DNA from 4 places in the Arthrobacter sp. lap29 genome. Region 3 is predicted to be linked to each of the others. Evidence: riboswitches for the same ligand, from Rfam matches in the RefSeq annotation. Region 3 holds a riboswitch; each other region holds the start of a gene.

Region 1 (5,417 bases), on a different contig from region 3:
GCTAACCCGTACCGTATCCCTTACGCCGGCGGCTGCGACCTTGGCACCCGCACGGTGGAGCCGCACATGCAGGCGCTGCGTGAATTCGGCCTCATCGTCAACGCACATGACGGTTTCTACCAGGTACAGGCACCTGTCAGCGATGCCGAAGACCGCACTTTTGTCCTGACCGAGCGTGGGGACACTGTCACGGAAAATGCCATCATGGCTGCGGCACTGCGTAGCGGAACCACTGTCATCCGCAATGCCAGCCCCAATTACATGGTCCAGGACCTCTGCTTCTACTTGCAGGGTCTGGGCATCTCGGTGGACGGTGTTGGTTCCACCACGCTGACCATCAAGGGCAAGTCAGTGATTGACGTTGACATTGAGTACGCCCCATCAGAGGACCCCATCGAGGCCATGAGCCTAATCACCGCCGGCATCGTGACCAAGTCCAAGGTCACGGTCCGCCGCGTGCCGATCGAGTTCATGGAAATTGAGCTGAAGGTCCTCGAGCAGATGGGTTTTTGTTACCTTAAATCGGCTGAATATATGGCCCGCAACGGCAAGACACGGCTCGTGGATATCACCACTTTGCCGTCCGAGCTAAAGGCTGCCCCGGATAAGATCCATCCCATGCCATTCCCGGGCCTGAACATTGACAACCTGCCGTTCTTCGCCGTGATTGCCTCCTGCGCCGAGGGCACCACGCTCATCCACGATTGGGTTTACGAGAACCGGGCCATCTACCTGACGGAACTGAACCGCCTCGGCGCCGGCGTCCGCCTGTTGGATCCGCACCGCATTGACATCAAGGGCCCCGTTGCGTGGCGTGCCGCCGAGATTGGCTGCCCGCCGGCACTGCGTCCGGCCGCCTGCATCCTGCTGGCCATGCTCGCCGCCAAGGGCACTTCTGAATTGCGCAACATATATGTGATTGAGCGCGGCTACGAAGATCTGGCCGAGCGGTTGAACACCATTGGCGCCGAGATCGAGTACTTCCAAGACTGAGTACAAACGCCAGCGGCCTTGCCACTGCTGTTTTGGCCAGCCTAAATGGCCGCCAGGGCCACCGCGAGATCCAGCTTCAAATCATCCACATCCTCCAATCCCACCGACAGGCGCAAGAACCCGTCGCTGAGACCGATCGCGGCGCGCCCCTCGGGGCCCATGGCACGGTGCGTGGTGGTGGCCGGATGCGTGATCAGCGACTTCGCATCCCCTAAGTTATTGGAGATGTCGATGATGGACAGCGCGTTCAGCAGCGCAAACGCGGCATCCTTGCGAGTGCCCGACGCTGGCTGAGCCAGCTCAAATGTCAGCACCGTGCCTCCGGCCTTCATTTGTTTTTTGGCCAAATCATACTGCGGGTGGGACGGCAGATGCGGGTACAGCACGCGTGCCACCTGCGGTTGGGCTTCAAGGAATTCTCCGAGTGCCAGGGCATTGCTGCACGAGTGTGTAACCCGCAGATTCATGGTTTCCAGGCCCTTGGTGAGCACCCATGCGTTGAACGCGGAGAGCGCCGGGCCCGTGTGGCGCATCAGGTTCTTGACGGGCCCTTCGATGAACTCCTTGCTGCCGAGGATTGCGCCACCCAACACCCGGCCCTGGCCATCAATGTGCTTGGTGCCCGAGTAGACGATGATGTCCGCGCCGAAATCGCCGCAACGCTGCAACAAGGGAGTTGCGAAGACGTTGTCGGCTACCACCTGCGCGCCAGCGGCATGAGCTAGATCGCACACAGCCGCCACGTCAATGATTTCCTGCATGGGGTTCGACGGTGACTCGAAGAACACGGCCGTGGTGGGCACCGACAAGGCCTCGCGCCACTGATCCAGGTCCGGCCCGTCAACAAATACGGTCTCCACACCCCACCGCGGCAGCAGCTCATTCAGAATCACAAAGCAGGAGCCGAACAGGGACCGTGCTGCCACCACGCGGTCCCCGGCTGCTAATAAGGCACCCAAGGCGGTGAATACGGCTGACATGCCCGACGCCGTCGCAAAGCACGCCTCTTTTCCTTCCAGCAGCCGCAGCCGTTCCTGGAAGGTTGCCACGCTCGGGTTGCCGTAGCGCGAATACACGAAGCGGTCCACCTCACCCGTGAACGCCTGCTCGGCAGCTTCCGCCGATTCGTAGACAAATCCGGAGTTCAAAAAGAGGGCTTCGGAGGTTTCTTGAAAATTGCTGCGGTCAAGCCCGCCGCGTACCGCCTGGGTGTCCTGCCCCCAAGTGGCTGTGTGCTCATTAAAGTTGCTCAATGATATTTCCTTAGCGCCAGGGGAGGTTGCGGTTCTTCCAGCCGTTGAGAATCCGATCTCCGTAGGGATCAGTTTCTCCTTCAAAGCCTTCAAGTACGTTGTAGGCGGTGTACCCGGCGGCGGTGGCTGCTTCGGCGGCGGCAATAGAGCGGGCACCGGAGCGGCACAGCACTATCAGCTGCTTTTCCGGGGGTACTGCCGCCGCCAGCTCTGCCAGAAAATCAGGGTTGCGGGCGCCCGTGGCGAGATTCCACTGGATAAAAACCGGTTCTGATTTCAGCGTTGAGGTGTCGGGGACGCCAATGTGTGCCCATTCGCCCTCTGTCCGTACATCCACGAGTGTTGCCCCCGCGGCTACAGCTTCCCAGGCTGTGCCCGGGCTCACATCTCCCGCGTGGCTCATGCGATGCCCTCGCCATCAAACTCAAGTTCGGCGTCGAGATCATCCACGGCAGTGGCGACGGCGGCATCGCTGCTGGCCACGGCCTGCGCGCAAATGACACTGGTGCCGTTGTAGGTGAGGGCGGGGCCGCCGTGCAGCACATAGCCGTCGGCAAGGGCGGTGGAAATGCGCTCGCAAAAAGAGCGGTCGTCAGGGCCGGTGATAAGCCGGTAGGCCAGGGGGGATTCGTCCGCGGTCATGGTTCTCTCCTCATTGCAAATGGCTGCGCGTTGCAAACGGGAGCTGGTGGCAGTTGACGAAGAGTTGGTTGAAAATGTCCACTCTTGAGCCCGCACCACAAGGAAAGTTCACGCTTGCAAACGCCAGCCTAGGTAGCTGGTTTGCCGAGTAGTCACCTGAGGCACCCCGCCGGAAAGAGGGTTGCCGGCCAGCAAGTCAGGGCTTAACGCTGGCACTCATTACTCACCTTGAAAGTAGCACACCACGTGCCGGGTCCGGTGAAGAACCTGCCAGTGTGCACAAACATGACGGCGACACCCAGATATCCGTTCACAGGGTGGCGGGACGGACCTGATATCTCTGCCGCGTCCATGACATGATGAAACCCATGACAACTCGGCGATTGTTGGCGGCACTACGGTTTCTCTTCGGCGCGTTCACTCTTGTGGCAGTGGGCATCCAATTTGGCGTTCACCTGAGCCACGGTTTCAACGTGTTGAACTTCTTCAGCTACTTCACGAACCTGTCCAATATTCTTGCCGCCGCCGTCCTGCTCACGGAGTCAGTACTGACCTGGCGCGGGAAGGAGCTGGGCCCGGCTTGGCAGGTTCTGCGGTGCGTATCGGTGGTGTGCATGGCCCTGGTGGGGATCGTGTTCACCGCCCTGTTGCGCGAGGTGGATCTCGGCGCGCTCCTGCCTTGGATCAATACCTGGCTGCACTACATCATGCCCATTGCGGTTGTCGCGGACTGGTTGATCCAACCGCCGCGCCGGCCCATCCCGCTGACCCGGTTGGGTGTTGCAGTGCTGTTTCCGCTGGCATATTTGGCCTATTCCCTGATTCGGGGCGCCGCCACGGACTGGTACGCCTATCCCTTCTTGAACCCCGGCAACGGGGGCTACGGCGCCGTGCTGCTCAGTTGTGTGGGGATCGCGGTAGCCTTCCTGATCGCCAGCGCGGTGCTGATTCTTCTGGGCAACAAGCTCAGCCCGCTTGTTAGGCCTGTGCCCAGCGGTCAGTCGAACTGATGTGTTTACAACGTGGTAGCCAGGAGCGCCGATAGTTCCGCTGTAAGCTCGGCTCGGATGGCGGCCGTGCCGATTTCCTTCCCGTCAATGGTGGTCACGGGCGCCAGTAGCCGCAGGCTGGAAATGAGCCACACGGCGTCGGCATCCAGCAGATCGGCAGGTGTTAGTGGACCGTAACCCAGCTCCCACCCGGCTTCCTGCGCAGCGGCGAACAGTGCGCCCTGCGTGGTGCCGGGCAGTATCCCGGTGTCCAAATGCGGGGTGATGAGCCGCTTGAGCGGTACGCCGGAATCGTCACTAACGTGTGCTAGAAGAACTGACGATGTGGGCCCTTCCAACACGAGCCCGTCACCGCTGGTGAAGATCACGTCATCCGCGCCCTGGTGGTGTGCGTGCCGAAGTGCGGCCATGTTCACGGCGTAGGAGAGTGTTTTGGCGCCCATCAAAAGCCAGGGGGCACGGGCTGCAATATCGCTGTCATAGCCACGCTCCAACAAGAGCACGGCCAAGCCCTTCTCCCGCTGGGCAGCCAACGAGGCGGACACCGGGCTGACCGTGACCCACGCTGTGGGGGAGTTGGCGCCCTCGGGGCCTCGGGTAGCGATAAGGCGAACCACGCACTGGCGAGATTCGTTGCTTGCACCGTGGTCTGCGGAATCCTCTGGTACCCCGGCAGCATAAGCTGTGAGCGCCGTCGTAATTGCCGCCTGCCACACCCCGGCGTCAGGGATGAGTAGGTCCATGGTGCTGGCCGAGACGGCAAGGCGATCTAAATGAGCCCGGATTTTGCGTGGCTCCCCATCAATAGCGAGCATGGATTCAAAGATCCCGTCACCGCGGGTGAGCCCCTGATCCGTAACCAGAATGTTGGGAACGGTGGCGTCTGCAACGCGGCCGGCCGGGTGGGCGGGGTCCAAGAAAACCAGAGTTGTCATGACTGAGATCTTATCCCCACCCGCTCCCTGCCCTCGTGCCTCGGTCTGGGTCCCTCGCAGTCGTACTAGCGTGTGAGGGACTTGCCGAAGGTGAAGGCACGGACCAGGCCCACCACACCCAAGATGATCAGCATGATGGCTGTTATCAGCAACAGCCATTGTGCGGTCCAGACGGGAACAGCGAGCACCGTGATGCCGGCTACCACGCTGATGGCGCCGAACACGATGGCCCAGGTGCGGGTGGGGCCCTTGCCGGCTTCGGCCATGGCGATGATGCCTTCAATAATCCAGCCGATGCCGATCATGATGACGGTGAATACCAGCAGGAGCTCGCCCGTCGCGGCCGAGTTACGCAGGGCGATGATGCCGGCAACCATCACGAACAGGCCCAAGAGAACATCCAGGATCCGCATCCCGGCGGAAAGGCTGTGGCTAAAGATGCCAACAGCTACCTTGATACCACCAGTGATGAGGAAGTTGATGCCTAAGATTACGGCCACCACAGCCAGAGTCTTGGTGGGCCACAACAGCAGGATAATACCGAGAACCAAGGCCGCAACGCCGCTAATGGCAAAGGCTAGGCG
Region 2 (5,417 bases), on a different contig from region 3:
GTCTGTTGCCCTGAGGTAATAGCTGCGTGACTTTGCCAGATCGATGATCTCCTCAGCCGTGCGCTGCTGGGACCAATGGGTGGTGTGAGGTTGGGCTGGGAAGAATTCCGGACCAATCTGAGGGCTGAAATCTGCCTTGTGCACATCCCCTGCGTGCATGATCCGGGCTAAGCGGTGAACCCAGGGGAGTCCGACGTCCAGCTGGTTCCAAATCAGGCCCAAGGTTCCCCCCGGACGCAGTACGCGGGCAATCTCAGTACTTGCCGCGAGAGGATCCACCCAGTGCCAGGCCTGTGCCACCACGGCCAAGTCCATGGATTCATCTGGTAGGAGCAACTTTTCGGCGGTACCCACAACGGTGGTGGCCTGGGGCAGCTCCGCGCCAAGGTGCGCCAGCATGTCAGCCGAGGGGTCCACCGCCGTCATCGAGAAGTTGTGACGGGCCAACAGCTGCGTGTATTTGCCCGTGCCTGCACCAATGTCCACCACATTTTGGACGCTCCCGGCAGTTTCCAGCAGCCACGTCAAGGAATCCTCAGGGTAACCCGGGCGCACCAAATGATAATGCCCGCCGCCTTCCAAAAACGCGGCGGCCATGTGTTTGCGCCGCGCCGCATCAAAGACCGGTCCACCGGTGCCTGCCATGGTGCTCCTGAAAGTTGTGCCGGTCAATGCCGTTCAACTTTACCCCCAGGTGCTCCCCGCCCCGCACTTCCGGACGCTACTGCGTCTGCAAAATATGCCCGAATCTAACCGAGCGCTGGTATGGGGGTGGGTTAGTCGATGCTGCAGGGGGCTGCCCCTGCTGTCCCTGGCGTGTTCGGGGCCCAGCTGGGGTACTCCCGGTTGTCATTGGCGGGGACCCAGCGGCCGGAATCCACCACGTAGTCCCAGCCCAAGCCCTCCTGCAACAACGTTTGGATTCCAGCCACCAAGCGCTGAGCGTCCTCCAGCTGTGAGCCCACACCAAAACTTGCGCGCAGGGAACCCGCGGGCAGGCCCAAGCGGTTAAGCAGCGGGTGTGCGCAAAACTTTCCGTCACGCACGCCCACGCCATGCTCGGCAGAGAGGTATGCGGCCACCAGCCCGGCGTCGTACCCGGTGACCGAGAAGTTGACCACCCCAATGCTGCCGCAGTCCGGGTACGTGTCCGCGTCGCTAAAGAGCGAGTGGACAGTGACGCCCTCTAGCTCGTTGAGGCCGGCCACCAAGTGGGCGCGCAATTGCTGCTCGTGCTGGTGCCAGTCATCGGCATTCAGCGCAGCCAGCACAGACGTGGCCTTGGCCAAGGTGGCGGCACCCAAAACGTTGGGAGTGCCGCCCTCGTGGCGGGCCGGTCCGGTGGTCCAGCTGATGGATTCAAGCCGGACGTCCTTCACGGCTCCGCCACCGGCAAGGTGGGGGTGACCGGCGTCGAGCCAGTCAGGGCGGCCCACTAAAACCCCGGCGCCGAAAGGTGCGTAAAGCTTGTGGCCCGAGAACGCCAAGTAGTCAATGCCGGTGGCAGTCAGATCGATCCGGCGGTGCGGCACCAGTTGGGCGGCATCGAGAACAATCCGGGCGCCATAGCGGTGCGCCAGGGCGGTCAATTCGGCCATGGGCAGCACCTCCCCTGTCACGTTGGAGGCTCCGGTAACGGCCACGAGCAGCACGTTTCCTGCCCGCAGCGCCGTCTCAACACGGTCTAAGGTAGCGGCGATAGAGTCAGCGCCAACAACTGAACGGTGCGGCAGGGCCTGCCAAGGCAGCAGATTCGCATGGTGTTCAATGTCCAGGTAGAGCACCTCGCCGTGAACGTTGGAACGGCCCTCGGTGAAGCCCCTCTGTTGCAAAATCGATTCCACACAACCCGCCAACAAGTTCAGCGAATCTGTGGTGTTACGGGTGAAAATGACCGTGTCATCAGGCCGGGCGCCCACAAAACCGGCAACAATCTTGCGAGCATTTTCATAGACGGAGGTGCTGACCTGCGAGGCGAATCCAGCGCCACGGTGCACGCTCGCGTAGAACGGCAGCACCTCATTTAGGTGCGCTGCCACGTCCTTGATGGCCGGGGCAGACGCTGCATAGTCCAGGTTGGCGTAACGCACATGCCCGCCGTGAATCAGGGGGGCCGCCAGATCCTGGCCCACCACAGGCAGGAGCGGTGAATCGATGAGTTGTGTTGCATCCAAAACGGCAGAGCTCATGAGAAATTCCTTTGACACCAAAGGACCTTTTGGGGGTGCCAAGAAGTCCGCGCTTGCCAGAACCGAACAGGTTTGGCCAGGTCGTCACCCGGGGCACCCCACCGCGAAAGGAGGGTTGCCGGCCAGCAAACCGGGGTTTAGCGCTGGCACTCGTGACCTATGCCCAAAAGAGTAGCCCAAGATTTCTGCCGGTGCATCTATTACGTTTCATTTCGTACACCCTGGGTGAGTGCCGCGGATGGTGAAACAAAGAACGACGGCGGGAGGCCGCCGTCGTTCTTAACTCACTTGTACTTTATTATTTTGTGCGTCCAACGGGTCAGCCCAACAAGTCATCCCAATTGGGGTTCAGGCGTTGTAAAACTTCCGTGTGGAGGATGGAATTGGTGGCCAGGGCGTTGCCGCCGAAGGGGCCGTCGGCTCCCTCGAGCGAGGTGAAACGGCCGCCGGCTTCCTGCACAATGGGGACCAGTGCAGCCATGTCATAGAGGTTCAATTCCGGCTCACAGGCAATGTCAACACTGCCCTCAGCCACCATGCAATACGACCAGAAATCGCCATAGGCCCGGGTGCGCCAGACATCGTCGGTCAGGGAGATGAACTCATCACGGTTGCCACGTTCGGCCCAGCCCGTGAGCGAAGAGTATGAGAGTGAAGCATCTTTGAGCTCGGCCACATTAGAGACTCGGATGCGGGTGGCGGCGGCGAGTGACTTGCCCATGTATGCGCCCGTTCCTTGGGCCGCCCACCAACGCTTGCCCAGCGCAGGGGCACTAACAAGGCCGACTACGGGGACGCCGTCGTCAATTAGAGAGATCAGGGTGGCCCAGACCGGCACACCACGGACAAAGTTCTTGGTCCCGTCAATGGGATCGATAACCCAGCGCCGCGAACCGTGGCCACTGCTGCCGAACTCCTCACCCAGGACTGCGTCGCGGGGGCGGACCCGGGAGAGCTGGCTGCGGATGGACTCTTCTGCGGCCTTGTCGGCGTCGGTGACAGGGCTCAGATCCGGCTTGGTCTCGACGGCCAAATCCAAGGCCTTGAAACGGGACATGGTCAGGGAGTCAACACTGTCAGCAAGGACATGGGCCAGGCGGAGATCGTCGTTGTACGTCTGGGGTGCGAAGGTCATGGGTTCACGCTATCGCGGTTTAGGCCCAACACCCGTCAGGACGCCGCTGGGCCTGCGCACCATTTGTCCGCCAACGGTGCGCCACTCTTGAAGTGGAGCACCACTGACGGGTCAACCGTGCGCGGCACCAGGGCCGCGCTAGTCCGTGCTGCCAAGTTCCTTTTCTGCGGCACGGCCTTCGGTACGGTCGCTGGTGCCCAGCAGGCGCCGCAGCGAGGCAAGCCGTGCCGGCCCCGATGCGCCCGCGTGCCCGGCGGCAACGTAGGTATCCACACAGCAATTGACGGCGGCGCTGTCATGTTTGCAGCCGCGCTCACAATCCTCCGTGCCCGGTTGCAGATCCGGGAAGGCGGCAATAATGCGGTCGGGGTCCACATGGGCCAGACCAAAGGAGCGGATGCCGGGGGTGTCAATGATCCAAGAACCGGGCACTGCATCTTGCAATTTCAGCGCCAACGCCGAGGAAGAGGTGTGACGGCCGCGGCCTGTGACGGCATTGACGCCGCCTGTGGCCCGCTGCGAACCTGTCAAGGCGTTAACCATGGTGGACTTGCCAACGCCTGAGTGCCCCACCAGGACGCTGACCTTCCCATCGAGATATCCGTGCAATTGTTCCACGGCGCCACCGGACAGGAGCGCGGAGTGGCCGTCGTCGCTGCGTGCGTCGATGCCAAAGACGCCGTCCGCGGCAGTGCGGCTGATGATGACCGTCATGTCCAGGTGCTCGTAGTTGGCCAGCAACTCTGAAGGGTCCTTGATGTCTGTTTTGGTGATCAGCAGCAACGGCGCAATTCCGGAGTCATAAGCGGCCACCAGGGCCCGGTCGATGAAGCCAGTGCGCGGTTCCGGATTTGCCGCGGCCACCACAATGACCAGCTGGTCTGCGTTGGCCACCACCACCCGCTCCACAGGATCGGTGTCATCGGCACTGCGGCGCAGCAGCGTGCGGCGTTCCTCGATCCGGACAAGCCTGGACAAGGTGTCAGGCTTGCCGGTGGTATCTCCCACGAGAGAGACAAAGTCCCCGGCCACCACGGGATTGCGCCGCAGTTCCCTGGCACGGGCCGCGATCAGGACACGTTGGCTGGGCAGGTCCTCATCCACAATGGCCGTGTACCGGCCCCGATCCACCGTGATAATCCGGCCAATGACGGCATCTTCATGGGCGGGCCGGTCCTTGGTGCGCGGACGGCTGCCCTTCTTATTGGCTCGGACGCGGACATCGGATTCGTCCCAGTTGCTGTAATCCCGTGCCATACCCTAAACCCCGGCTTCAACCGCCGCGGTGCTACCGGTGCCAGCGGACGGTTCGGCGGTTTGGGCCACCATATCCGCCCACATGGCAGGGAAACCAGGCATAGTTTTGGCCGTAGTGCCAATGTTTTCAACCTCGACGCCGGGCACGGCCAAGCCGATGATGGCGCCAGCCGTGGCCATCCGGTGATCGTGGTAACTGTGGAAGACGCCGGCGCGCAGCGGTGCCGGGGTAATGATCAGGCCGTCCTCGGTTTCCACAGCATCCCCGCCCAAGGCGTTGATCTCGGCAACCAGGGCGGCCAGCCGGTCCGTCTCATGCCCACGCAGGTGTGAGATCCCGCGAAGGCGCGATGGCGTTGACGCCAACGCGCAGATGGCTGCCGTGGATGGGGCCAGCTCTGATGTGTCAGAAATGTCCACACCGCGAATTTGCGCCCCGCCCGTAACTGTCAAGACACCGTTTTCGAGTGTCACCGTGGCACCGAACTGGGGCAGGATTTCACGCCACTTATCACCCACCTGGGTGGTGTTGGCGGGCCAGTTGGGGATGCGGACGGTGCCGCGAGTAGCCAGCGCAGCCGCCAGGAAGGGGCCGGCGTTGGAGAGGTCCTGTTCAAGTTCCACGTCAAAACCGGCAATGCTGGCAGGCTTGACGAACCAGTGATTAGGGGTGGAATCATCCACAGAAACGCCCAAGGACCGCAGGATTTCCACAGTCATGGAAATGTGGTCCACGCTGGGGACGGACTCGCCAATGTGCTCAAGGTGCAGACCCTGGGAAAAACGGGAAGCAACCAGCAGAATTGCCGAAATGAACTGTGAGGAACCGCCCGCAT
Region 3 (5,417 bases):
GCTAGTGGACAAGATCGGTGCGGGTCCCGTGTTCGCTGCTGGCAGTGCAGTGTATGTGGGCGCCTACCTACTGTTCGCTTTCAGCACCTCGTCATCGGCACTGATTCTGACCGGGTTCCTGCTGGCCGGGGTGGGCATCGGCTTTGCCGAAACAGCGGAGTCCACTGCTGTTGCACTAGCGCTACCAGAGAGGCTCCGCGGCAATGGTTACGGCCTGTTGGGCCTGGTGCAATCATTTGGCGATCTGGGCGCAACAATGACTGCCGGCATTCTGTGGGCCCTTTTTTCCCCGGCTGTAGCCTTCACTTATGCGGCTGCTTGGATGGCCGCCTCGATCGCCGCTTCCGGTCTGCTGCGCCCCTCACGGGAGCAGCAGGCCGAAAGCCAGATCTCGTGACGGCGGGCGGCTACTACGACACGCACGCTGGCGCTGTCTGAGCCACTCAGCTACGGCTTGGCACGGGCGCCAGGCCAAAAGCCAACGACGGGTTGGCTTCTGCAATTTCCAACAATCTATTGTATTTGGCGAGTCTTTCACCTCGAGCTGGGGCCCTGACTTGAGCTGGCCGCAGCCGGAACCCACGGTAAGGTCGGCGACGAAGCTGTCGAGGGTTTCCCCAGAGCGGTGGGAGACCATTGCGGTGAATCCACCGGCTTTTGCAACCGTCATTGTTTCGAGGGTTTCGGTGACTGTGCCCACCTGGTTGGGCTTGATCAGTACCGCCGTGGCGGACCCTACCGCAATGCCGTCGCGGACACGGGCTGCTTGGGTGACGAAGAGATCATCACCCACAATCGGCACGCGGGCCCCAAGGCTCTGGACCAACGCGGGCCATGATTGGCGATCGTCCTCTGACAGGGGGTCTTCCAGTCTGCGGATCGGGTAATTATCCAGGAGCTTTCCGTAATAGTCGGTCATCTGTTCAGGTGTAAGTACCTGGTCGTTGACACGGTAGGCCCCGTCAGCGAAGAAAGAATTAGCTGCTGGGTCCAGAGCGATCATGATGCCGGTTTCCCCGGCAGTACGTCCCGAGGCCTCGATAGCTGCCAGAATCAGGTCCAGCGCCTCCTCCAGGCGTGCAATCTCCGGCGCATAACCGCCCTCATCGCCGAGGCCCGTGGCCAAACCCCTGCCACGGAACACTCGCGCTAATGCGTGGTAGACATCGGAGCCCCATTCCAACGCTTCCGGAAAGCTGCTTGCACCAACGGGGCGATCATGAATTCTTGGAATGCCAGTTCGTTTGCCGCGTGCTCGCCGCCGTTGATCACGTTGAAGTGGGGAATGGGCAGCCGCTGCTCGCTCCCAGTCTGCCCCTGTTTGCCGTTCCGTCCAGCTCGCACAAAGCGGCATACAGCTGTGCCAGCGAGCCCCACGCCTGGGAGCCAAGCAACCCGGCCATTTCACCCGTGACAGCAGCAACGGCTTGGCTCACTCCGCGCCCGGACCAGCGCACACCGCCGTCACGCAGTTGGACCTGCACCGTTGGGAAAACCTCTGGAATCAAGAATTTGCATGGCCTTCACGGCTGTTATCCGCAGGTCACCCATCATCGGCTCCTTTTCGAGAATATTTCGCTTGCACGGTCCTCATGCCTTCGCTTTTGAGGCTACTCCCCCCATCCCCTCGCCTTTCCAGTGTCAGTTGAGATGGTGCAAACGATCCAGATAATTGGATGTGGTCATTGGCTGCCATTGAGTCGCTTACGATGCTTCATTCGCTTTCCGGTGGGGAGCGGCATTTCTCAGCTTTGCGCATCTTGTCAGAAACGTGGTGGTTGTGATTGATTGAAGTTCTACGCCACAGGGTTGCGCAGAAGCGGCTACCAGCAACGGTCAACAAGTAGCGGGCAGCCTCCATCACCAGGACGGCAGGCCCTGCGGCAAGGACAAGCTCCTGGCCATCCGGGTGAGAGGAACTTTCCATGCCTGACTACAACAAGCTTCTAAGCTGCGGCGACTATCAGCAAGGACTTCTCACCGGCGTCATCGACATCCCGCATGGTTCCAGCCACAAGATCGAATGGGACCGCACCACTGGCCTGTTCCATCTTGACCGGGTAGATCCGGGCATCTTCGCCAAGCCTGTCAACTATGGTTTCATTCCACAGACCTTGGATGAGGACGGCGATGAACTCGATATTCTGTGCATCACCCGGGAGCCGCTCGTAACAGGGGTAGTTGTTCACTTACGGATCTTGGGCCTGCTGAACTTCCGCGACGGGGAGGACATGGACTACAAAATTCTCACCGTCCCGGTGGACGACCGTGACTCCGGCGGCGCCATTCGTTCCATCGATGATGTTCCTTCGCGTCTGAAGCAGCAAATCGAACACCATTTCAACCATTACAAGGACTTTCAGACGGACACACAGACACAGGTTTTGGGGTGGGGCGGACTCGAGGACGCCATTGTCATTGTGGCTGCCTGCAGCGATCGCTGGGCAGCAAGCCAGGCCGTTTAGGCCTGCAGCGGCGGGTGGTTGCGTAACATTACGCAACCACCCGCCGCAGTTCTGCTTAAGCAGTAGTCTTGAGCCAGCTTCAAGAGATGCGACGCCAAGCTCCGACTGGTCGCACGCCAACCCCATGCTTCACGGGTGGTTCGGATGAGGAAGCGGCCAGCGGAAAAGCTCCGTTGGCAAGAGCATTCGAGGAGTCCACTCATGACTTTTTCAACCATAACGCGCACCAAAAATGCCCCGGCAGTCACCCGCCCACAGGGAATTTCAGTGCTTCCTGCAGTTGATGTGAACCTGGGGGCCGTCACGTTCCTGACCCCGTCAGGCCACCGCGCCTACTACTCGGCGGAGCCCTCCCAGCTGGTTTCGGCGCTGACGCAGGCTGTTCGGCCTGCACGCTGGATCCCGGAGATCGGCACCCTAGTTATCACGGTTGCCCAGACGGGCGCGCGTGCCGGGCGTCATGTGGGTTTCCGACTTTCCGCCTACTGATCCAGTTCGGGAGCATGGCTTTTTCTCAGAAGCACGGCCGGATGAATAGTCCCCTCGGCCGGGGGCTGGTTCCACCGCTTGCCCATTCTTCGTTGGTTCTGCTCCCGGTTGGCGTCCCACGTTGCCCATAGCGAACATCCACTTTCACCATGCGTCGAGTTCGCAGTAGAAGTTGCCGCGGGTAGCAATCGGCGCCAAGGTGGGCTCCCACCTGGACGCCGAATATCAAGCAGCTTCCACCAAGCAGATTTTACCGAGCAGCTGAATTAGGCTGCCGCATTCTCCTTGGCAGCCTTCTTCTTCATTGCCACCACGGTGGAACCCCATGTTGCCCCGAGCACGGCAGCCATGCTTGCCGCCATGACCACCATTCCGGCATTGGCCTTGATGAGTCCGGCAACGAACAACGCAATCATGCACAGCATGCCCATCGCGAAGCCTAACCCCATGTAGCGGGCGCTATTAGAGGTGGACTTGGCCTGCGAGCCGTTGTTCGTCATGGTCTCTCCCGAGGTTTTCCTGGTGCTGTTGGCTTGAAATGGTGTATCAACCATACGCAAGTACTTTCCGTTACGTCAAGTACTTTCTAGGCACTGTTATTTGTCATTTTTATGCGCTAATTCCGGTGCCCCGAAACCTTCTTGCTAGGGATACCGGCCGGAATTTCGCGGGAATACAGGCTACAGTGTTGGCTGACCTAGAGGAGCTTCACCATGCCCGAACGGATTCCCACCCCAGCGCAGATTAAGCGCTGGCGGCAATATTTGGCTGATGAACGTGCCGAAGCTGCTGTCTACCGGGACCTTGCCAAACGCCGAGAGGGCGACGAATACGCCATTCTCATGGCCTTGGCTGAAGCGGAGCGTCGCCATGAACAGCACTGGCTGGATTTACTGGGCGAGCACGCCGAGCCAGCTATCCGTCCCTCGCTGCGCAACCAGCTTTTAGGCTTGCTGGCGCGCCGGTTTGGTTCGGTGTTTGTGCTCGCCTTGGCACAGCGCTCGGAGTCCAGGTCCCCTTACGCCACGGACGCCGACGCCACGGAGGCCATGGCGGCCGACGAATCAATTCACGAAGAAGTCATTCGCGGCCTATCTGCAAGTGGGCGCAACAGTCTCGCCGGCTCCTTCAGAGCGGCCGTCTTCGGCGCTAATGACGGGCTGGTCAGCAACCTTTCCCTCGTTATGGGAATGGCGGCGACGGGGGTTGGCAGTCAGGTGGTGCTGTTTAGCGGCATTGCCGGACTTCTCGCCGGAGCTTTATCGATGGGCGCGGGGGAATATGTTTCCGTACGGTCGCAGCGGGAACTGTTGGACGCTTCGCAGCCCACCCAGGTCACCCTGTTGGCGGCGCCGTCTTTGGATCTTGAAAACAATGAACTAGTACTGGTCTATCTGGCACGGGGAATGTCCCGCGAGGCCGCCGAACATCGTGCTGCCGAACGCATGGGACACTTCAGCTGCGACTGCGATCCGAGCCTGTCACTGAGACCAGAGAACTTTGAGACCACCGATGACCACGAAACTCTAGGCACAGCCTGGGGCGCCGCATCCTCGAGCTTCTGTTTCTTCGCCTCGGGTGCCATCATTCCGATCCTGCCGTTCGTCTTTGGCATGACTGGTGTAGGCGCGCTCGTGTTGGCGTGTGTTCTGGTTGGTGTGGCTTTGCTGGGCACCGGCGGCGTTGTTGGACTGCTTTCCGGAGCCTCACCGCTGTGGCGCGGATTACGACAGCTGGGCATCGGCATGGGCGCTGCCGCCGCCACCTACCTGCTCGGTTTGTTGTTCGGCGCGGTCGTCGGCTAGCTAACCCGCCAGCACTGCACAGGCTTCCTCCACCGAATCCACCAGGAACAGGAAGTCTTCCATGGGCCGCCCTTGTGCCAGCGTCGTCAGCAACGGCATGACAGGAACCTCAACTTCCCAGTATTTTCGGCCTACCAGAACCATCGGAGCCACCGCCCCCTCAGCCGCATAATAGTTCTCGCAGGCATCTTGGAAAACTTCCTGGACGGTTCCTGCCGCGCCCGGCAGGAACACAGTGCCGCCACGGGAACGCTCTAGCAGGATGGCTTCGCGCAGGGCGTTCGTGAAGTACTTGGCAATTTTGCTGGCAAAGATGTTGGGCGGTTCATGCCCGTAGAACCAGGTGGGGATGCCCAGACTTGGCGCCCCCTCCGGATACGCCTCCACCACTTTGAACGCAGCCCTCGCCCACTTTGTGACCGAGGGACGGAAGCCGGGGACCTCGCCCAGAGTGAGCAGGGCACGCTCTAGGGTCTCGGCGTCGTACGTGGAGAGGTAGGCCCCCAAATTGGCGCCTTCCATGGCCCCGGGACCACCACCGGTCGCAACCAGGAACCCGGACTGAGTCAAGGCCCACCCCAGTTTGGCCGCCTGGGCGTACTGTTCACTCCCCCGCGCCGCCGCGTGCCCACCCATGACACCCACTACTGGATGTGGA
Region 4 (5,417 bases), on a different contig from region 3:
CGGTTGCTGGCACCTTTCACCAGTCCGGGGACCTTTGAATTTAGCATTGATGCCCTTGGGTGGATCCTTGGCGCCACGGCAACCACGCTGGTTGCTTTGGTCTTTAGCGGCCGTAGCCCCTTGGGTATGGCCAATGAATCCCAGGTTATGGCACTGGAGGAGCTACTGGAGCTCCTGACGCTATTAGTTGGCATTGCCGCCGCCGCAACCATGTGGATGGCGTTGCACAACGTCTTCTTCCTGCCCTCCGACCCTGATTCCGGGCCTAAGTTCTTCCTGGGCATGCTCTCGTTGATGCTGGTTATTTTCTCCGTGGTCCGCCAGCGTGACACGGCAGTACAACGAGATATTGATGAGTTCCACCTGACTACTTCCATGCGGCTGCACATTCAGCGGTGGGAACGGATGTGGGGCATTTCCACACACAACCGGATCCGGGTGGATGGGCGCAAGATCACCAGGCTGGTGGCCTGGTGGGCCTTTGCCGGGCTACTCATCACCTTGGTTTCGTTGATCTTGCACAGTGAGCTCACGCCCGTGCGGGTCCTGCTCTCGGCACTGGCACTGACCCTGCTGGCAGTTGTGAGCGCTGCACTATCCGCTCTGGCAGTGTCCTTGTACCGCAGCAATCCGCGCCCAGGCGTGGGGCTGGCGTACGCCTCAGTACTGCTGGTGGTGGCGTTGGCAGTGGTCAGCCCGCTTGTTGTGGCCGCATGGCAGAACAACAAGGTGTTACTGGCCTTGCTCAGCTACTTCATTTGGCTGGGACCAGCCCTGTTCCTCATTTTCCGCAAGCCCCAGTCCGCCCACATGTCCCTCTCGAATTCAAGCTCTCCGCCCGGCCCAAAAAACGCGTACCCCACGGCCTGATCGCCATTTTCGCCGGCGCCCGTGAGGCAGCGTACTGGGTGGAGCTGACCTTGGAGGCCAGGCGGCAGCTGCACTACCAGACTAAGCTAGCCCGCTTTGAGCTGGCACAGGCCACCGCCCTCGCCGCGGAGGCAGAGCCTGCCAGAGGCGCTCCGATTACAGGGCCGGAAGCCCTTGGCGCTGAACGGGAAGCCCCGAGCGCTGGGGAATCCTGCCCCAGTCCGCTAATGTTCTTTAGCGAAACAGTCCGCTGTAGGCATTCAACGCCAGCCGTCCGCCCGAATGCGCGTAGAGGACGTTGCTGCTGGAAGGAATGTCCTTGCTGCGGACAAGGTCAATCAACCCAGCCATGGATTTTCCTTCATACACAGGGTCGATGATCATGCTTTCAAGGGATCCGGTGAGTTTTATGGCCTCGAGCGTGGAGTCCACAGGGATGCCGGAGTGGTTGCCGGCCCAGCCTTGCAAGACAGTGGTCTCGTCGTCACAGATCTTCCTGTCCAAGTCCATCAGCTCAGCTGTGTGACGGGCGATCCGGGCCACCTGAGCGCGAGTCTTTTCAATGGTGGCTGAGGCGTCAATGCCGATGACGCGCCGCGGCCTGTCTTGTCCCGCAAATCCAGCGATCATGCCTGCGTGGGTGGAGGCGGTAACGGTGCAGAGCACAATCGTGTCGAAGAAGACACCTAGTTCCTTCTCCTGCTGCTCCACTTCATAGGCCCAGTTAGCAAAGCCCAGCCCGCCCAAGTGATGTTCGGAGGCGCCTGCCGGGATGGGATAGGGCTTGCCCTGGCATCTTCGACGTCCTTGATGGCTTGTTCCCAGCTGCTACGGATGCCAATGTCGAACCCAGCTGCATCGAGGTGGACGTCGGCACCCATGATGCGCGAAAGCTCAATATTGCCTACCCGGTTGGATAGCGGGTCCGGTCAGTCCACCCAGTTTTCCTGCGCGAGACGGGCTTTCACACCCGGCTTGCAGCCACTGCCGCCACCTGACGGGTGTGATTCGACTGATATCCGCTGATGGAGACGAGCGTGTCAGCTCCTTGGGCAATGGTGTCCGGAACAATGTAGTCGAGTTTGCGGGTCTTATTGCCACCAAAAGCCAGACCACTGTTGACATCCTCACGTTTGGCCCAAATCCTCGCGCCGCCGGGATGTTTGCTCAGACGCGCCAACTCGTGGACGGGGCTGCGGCCAAACTCCACCTGGGACGATATATCCTATGTTGCATGCCGACTCCTCCGCCCCAGGGAATTCACAAGCGCTCCCTGCTTCGTAATGACGTGTACGATTCCATCCGCGACGCCATCGTCAATGGCACCTTCGCTCCGGGCGAGCGCCTGCGGGATCCGGAGCTAGAGGCATGGTTGGGCGTGAGTCGAACCCCTATCCGGGAGGCTCTGCTCCGGCTTGAGCGGGCCGGGCTGATTATTGCCCAGCCGGGCCGGGCCACCATCGTCGCCCCGCTTGATGCCGCCTCCACCGTGAATGCGCAGCAGGTAGTCGCGGCCATGCACGAGCTGGCGGCGCGGCTGGCAGTTCCCCTGCTGAGCGAGCAGGACCTTGCCGCCATGACCGCTGCCAACGTGCGCTTTGCCGCCGCCATCAAGAAGAACGACGCCGATGCCGCCTTGGCTGCCGATGACCAGTTCCATGCCGTTCTCGTTGGTGCGTGCGGAAATGACATGGTGCCAACCATGCTGGACCAGGCCATGCCACTGTTGCGGAGAGTGGAGCGTCAACGGTTCAGTTCCCACGATGCGCAGCATTCGGTCAGTGCGCATGCGGACATCATCAAACTTGCCACTGCGGGCGACGCCGACGGCGCAGCACTGGCCACACGTGCGAACTGGCTGGCTCTCGGCATCCAAGCAGTCGCCGAAGAAACTACAGCTTGAGTGTTGTGGGCTACTTGCCTGCGCCGCACCACCGTGTCGAATCGTTAGGCTTCATCCTCGAACACATGCGGTGCGGCGTTCTCGGCGTTGACGCTGCTCAGGATTTAGTGATGTCTAAGCCTTCGTGACGACTGCGCTGACAGGCGTGGTGTTGCTTAACAGGTCTTGGACAGGGCAGCGTGCTTCAACAATGCGGCCGAGCTCTTCGTAGCGTTCCTGCGATTCAGGTCCCGTGATGCTTACGGCTAGGCGGATGTCGCTGAAGCCGGGACGGATTGACTCATCGATCCCGAACAAGCCACGGACGTCCAGATCACCTTCGGCCTTGATGGTGATGTCATCGAGCTGGATACCCAGTTGCTCCGCGTAGAGGCGGTACACCACAACTTGGCAGGCGATGACGGCACCGAGTGCGAATTCCACGGGACTGGCTGCGGCATCGTCCCCAGCAAGTGCGGCAGGTTCGTCGACGAGGAATTGGTGTTTGCCGGCGCTGATGCGCGTGGCCACCGAGCCAACCCCCACGCCGGCGGCTGTGTACGTGAGCTTCGCATTGTCCGGATTGGCTCCGATGCGCTTGGCCCAGGCTGCGCCGGCTTCGCCAAGGCGCGCCGATCGCTGTGCTGCGTCGTCAATAGTTACAGTGGTCTCAGTCATGATGTCTCCATTCAGGGGAACGCAAGTGCCAGGCACCGCGCCATACTTACGCCCGCGGCAGCTGCCGGCGGCGTCGAATCCTCACCTGGGGCACCCCACTATGGTTGCGAGGGTTGCCGTCCAGTCGGCCAGGGCCTCTGACTGGAACTCTTGATTCTGTCCACTAGATTGCCCTGACAGAGGGCCTCAAGCAACCTTGCCGTCACACACGGCAACATTTCGGCGGCTTCCCCGAATCGGTCCGTGAGAAAAAGTCGCTTAACTCAGTTCTAAACGACCTTTTCTCACGGACCGATGGGAGATGCACAATGGAGGCGCGGTTGAAGGCGGGGACGGGTGGGAGCGGGTGCGCCGGGACCCCGGCAGCACAAAAACGTCCGGGCGGCGCAAGGAAGCGACTTAAGATGGATGCATGAGCGCAACACTTGTCGCGAAGGACCTTTCCGGAGGCCACGCACACCGCACCCTTTTCAGTAACCTCTCCTTCACTGTGGCCCCGGGCGACGTCATAGGCGTGGTGGGTGCCAATGGTGCCGGCAAGTCAACACTTTTGGCTCTCCTCGCGGGCGCCACCACCCCGCAGGGCGGCACCGTCAGCACTGCCCCACAAGACGCCTTCGTCGGCTGGCTGCCGCAGGAACATGAGCGGATCGAGGGCGAAAGCATCGCCGCCTACATTGGCCGGCGCACCGGTTGCACCCAGGCCACGGAGGAGATGGAATCATCCGCAGAAGCACTAGGCTCCGGCAACTGCGCCGACGATGACCGCTACGCCGCAGCCCTGGACCACTGGCTCGCCTGCGGTGCCGCAGACGTGGATGAACGCATCCCGGCCACCCTGGCCGAGCTCGGCTTGGACCTCACTCCCAGCACCCCCATGACAGGGCTCTCCGGCGGGCAGGCCGCCCGCGTGGCGTTGGCCGCGCTCCTGCTGAGCCGCTTCGACATAGTACTTCTGGATGAACCCACCAATGATCTGGACCTGGCGGGACTGGCCCGGCTGGAAGAGTTCGTCAGGGGTCTGCGCGGCGGCGTGGTCCTCGTCTCGCATGACCGCGAGTTCCTGGCCCGCACCATCACCTCCGTAGTGGAGCTGGACCAGGCGCAGAACAAGGTGGCCGTGTATGACGGCGGTTACGACTCCTTCTTGGAAGAACGTGCCATTGCAAAGCGCCACGCCCGCGAAGCCTATGACGAGTTCGCGGACAAGAAGGCGGACCTCGTGGGGCGCGCCCGAGTCCAGCGCGAGTGGAGCTCGCAGGGTGTACGCAACGCCATGAAAAAAGCCCCCGACAATGACAAGATTCGGCGCAAGGCCGCCAGTGAATCCAGTGAGAAGCAGGCGCAGAAGGTGCGCCAGATGGAGTCCCGGATCGCCCGCCTGGACGAGGTTGAGGAGCCACGCAAGGAGTGGGCCCTCCAATTCAGCATTGGCGCAGCACCCCGCTCAAGCACCGTGGTCTCTACGCTTAACGCTGCGGTGGTGCGCCAGGGCAGCTTCACCCTGGGGCCGGTGACTGCACAGGTGAACGCTGGAGAACGCATAGGCATCACCGGCCCCAACGGCGCCGGCAAGTCCACCCTGTTGCGGCTGTTGCTGGGCCGCATTTCCCCGAATGACGGTGTTGCCTCCCTGGGCGCGAATGTTGCCATCGGGGAGATTGACCAGGCGCGCAGCCAATTCCCAGAACAGGCTCCGCTAGGAGAGGGCTTCGAGGCGCTCGTGCCGGAACTGAATCAGGGCGAGGTGCGTACCCTTTTGGCTAAGTTTGGGCTGAAAGCTGACCAGGTGACAAGCCCGGTGGGTGCGCTCTCTCCCGGCGAACGCACCCGCGCATCGTTGGCACTTTTGCAGGCCCGCGGCGTGAACGTATTGGTGCTAGATGAGCCCACCAACCATTTGGACCTGCCAGCCATCGAGCAACTCGAGGAAGCGCTGGAGAGCTACGAAGGCACGCTGCTCCTGGTCACCCACGACCGCCGGCTC

What was found. Region 3 has a riboswitch for S-adenosylmethionine ahead of RY113_RS09135 (hypothetical protein). Riboswitches for the same ligand answer to the same signal wherever they lie in the genome.
Region 1: another riboswitch for S-adenosylmethionine. It lies ahead of RY113_RS06205 (DUF1737 domain-containing protein); the one in region 3 lies ahead of RY113_RS09135 (hypothetical protein).
Region 2: another riboswitch for S-adenosylmethionine. It lies ahead of RY113_RS01515 (aminotransferase class V-fold PLP-dependent enzyme); the one in region 3 lies ahead of RY113_RS09135 (hypothetical protein).
Region 4: another riboswitch for S-adenosylmethionine. It lies ahead of RY113_RS06885 (OsmC family protein); the one in region 3 lies ahead of RY113_RS09135 (hypothetical protein).

The regions. Positions count from the first base shown of each region.
Region 1 covers NZ_JAUCEK010000003.1:141,873-147,289, forward strand. The annotation lists gene RY113_RS06190 (UDP-N-acetylglucosamine 1-carboxyvinyltransferase) at 1-993, shown strand, start outside; gene RY113_RS06195 (O-succinylhomoserine sulfhydrylase) at 1,035-2,246, opposite strand; gene RY113_RS06200 (rhodanese-like domain-containing protein) at 2,257-2,649, opposite strand; gene RY113_RS06205 (DUF1737 domain-containing protein) at 2,646-2,888, opposite strand; SAM riboswitch class IV at 2,994-3,112, opposite strand; gene RY113_RS06210 (Pr6Pr family membrane protein) at 3,257-3,898, shown strand; gene RY113_RS06215 (aminodeoxychorismate lyase) at 3,904-4,833, opposite strand; gene RY113_RS06220 (DUF308 domain-containing protein) at 4,899-5,417, opposite strand, start outside.
Region 2 covers NZ_JAUCEK010000001.1:339,182-344,598, forward strand. The annotation lists gene RY113_RS01510 (class I SAM-dependent methyltransferase) at 1-645, opposite strand, end outside; gene RY113_RS01515 (aminotransferase class V-fold PLP-dependent enzyme) at 777-2,189, opposite strand; SAM riboswitch class IV at 2,234-2,347, opposite strand; gene hisN (histidinol-phosphatase) at 2,509-3,324, opposite strand; gene rsgA (ribosome small subunit-dependent GTPase A) at 3,463-4,581, opposite strand; gene aroA (3-phosphoshikimate 1-carboxyvinyltransferase) at 4,585-5,417, opposite strand, start outside.
Region 3 covers NZ_JAUCEK010000004.1:332,974-338,390, forward strand. The annotation lists gene RY113_RS09110 (MFS transporter) at 1-397, shown strand, start outside; partial or broken gene RY113_RS09115 (enolase C-terminal domain-like protein) at 362-1,344, opposite strand; gene RY113_RS09125 (hypothetical protein) at 1,269-1,484, opposite strand; gene RY113_RS09130 (inorganic diphosphatase) at 1,926-2,465, shown strand; SAM riboswitch class IV at 2,543-2,654, shown strand; gene RY113_RS09135 (hypothetical protein) at 2,667-2,954, shown strand; gene RY113_RS09140 (hypothetical protein) at 3,221-3,508, opposite strand; gene RY113_RS09145 (VIT1/CCC1 transporter family protein) at 3,668-4,759, shown strand; gene RY113_RS09150 (LOG family protein) at 4,760-5,417, opposite strand, start outside.
Region 4 covers NZ_JAUCEK010000003.1:291,934-297,350, reverse strand. The annotation lists gene RY113_RS06900 (hypothetical protein) at 1-870, shown strand, start outside; partial or broken gene RY113_RS06895 (1-aminocyclopropane-1-carboxylate deaminase) at 1,105-2,092, opposite strand; gene RY113_RS06890 (GntR family transcriptional regulator) at 2,105-2,773, shown strand; gene RY113_RS06885 (OsmC family protein) at 2,888-3,430, opposite strand; SAM riboswitch class IV at 3,468-3,586, opposite strand; gene RY113_RS06880 (ABC-F family ATP-binding cassette domain-containing protein) at 3,843-5,417, shown strand, end outside.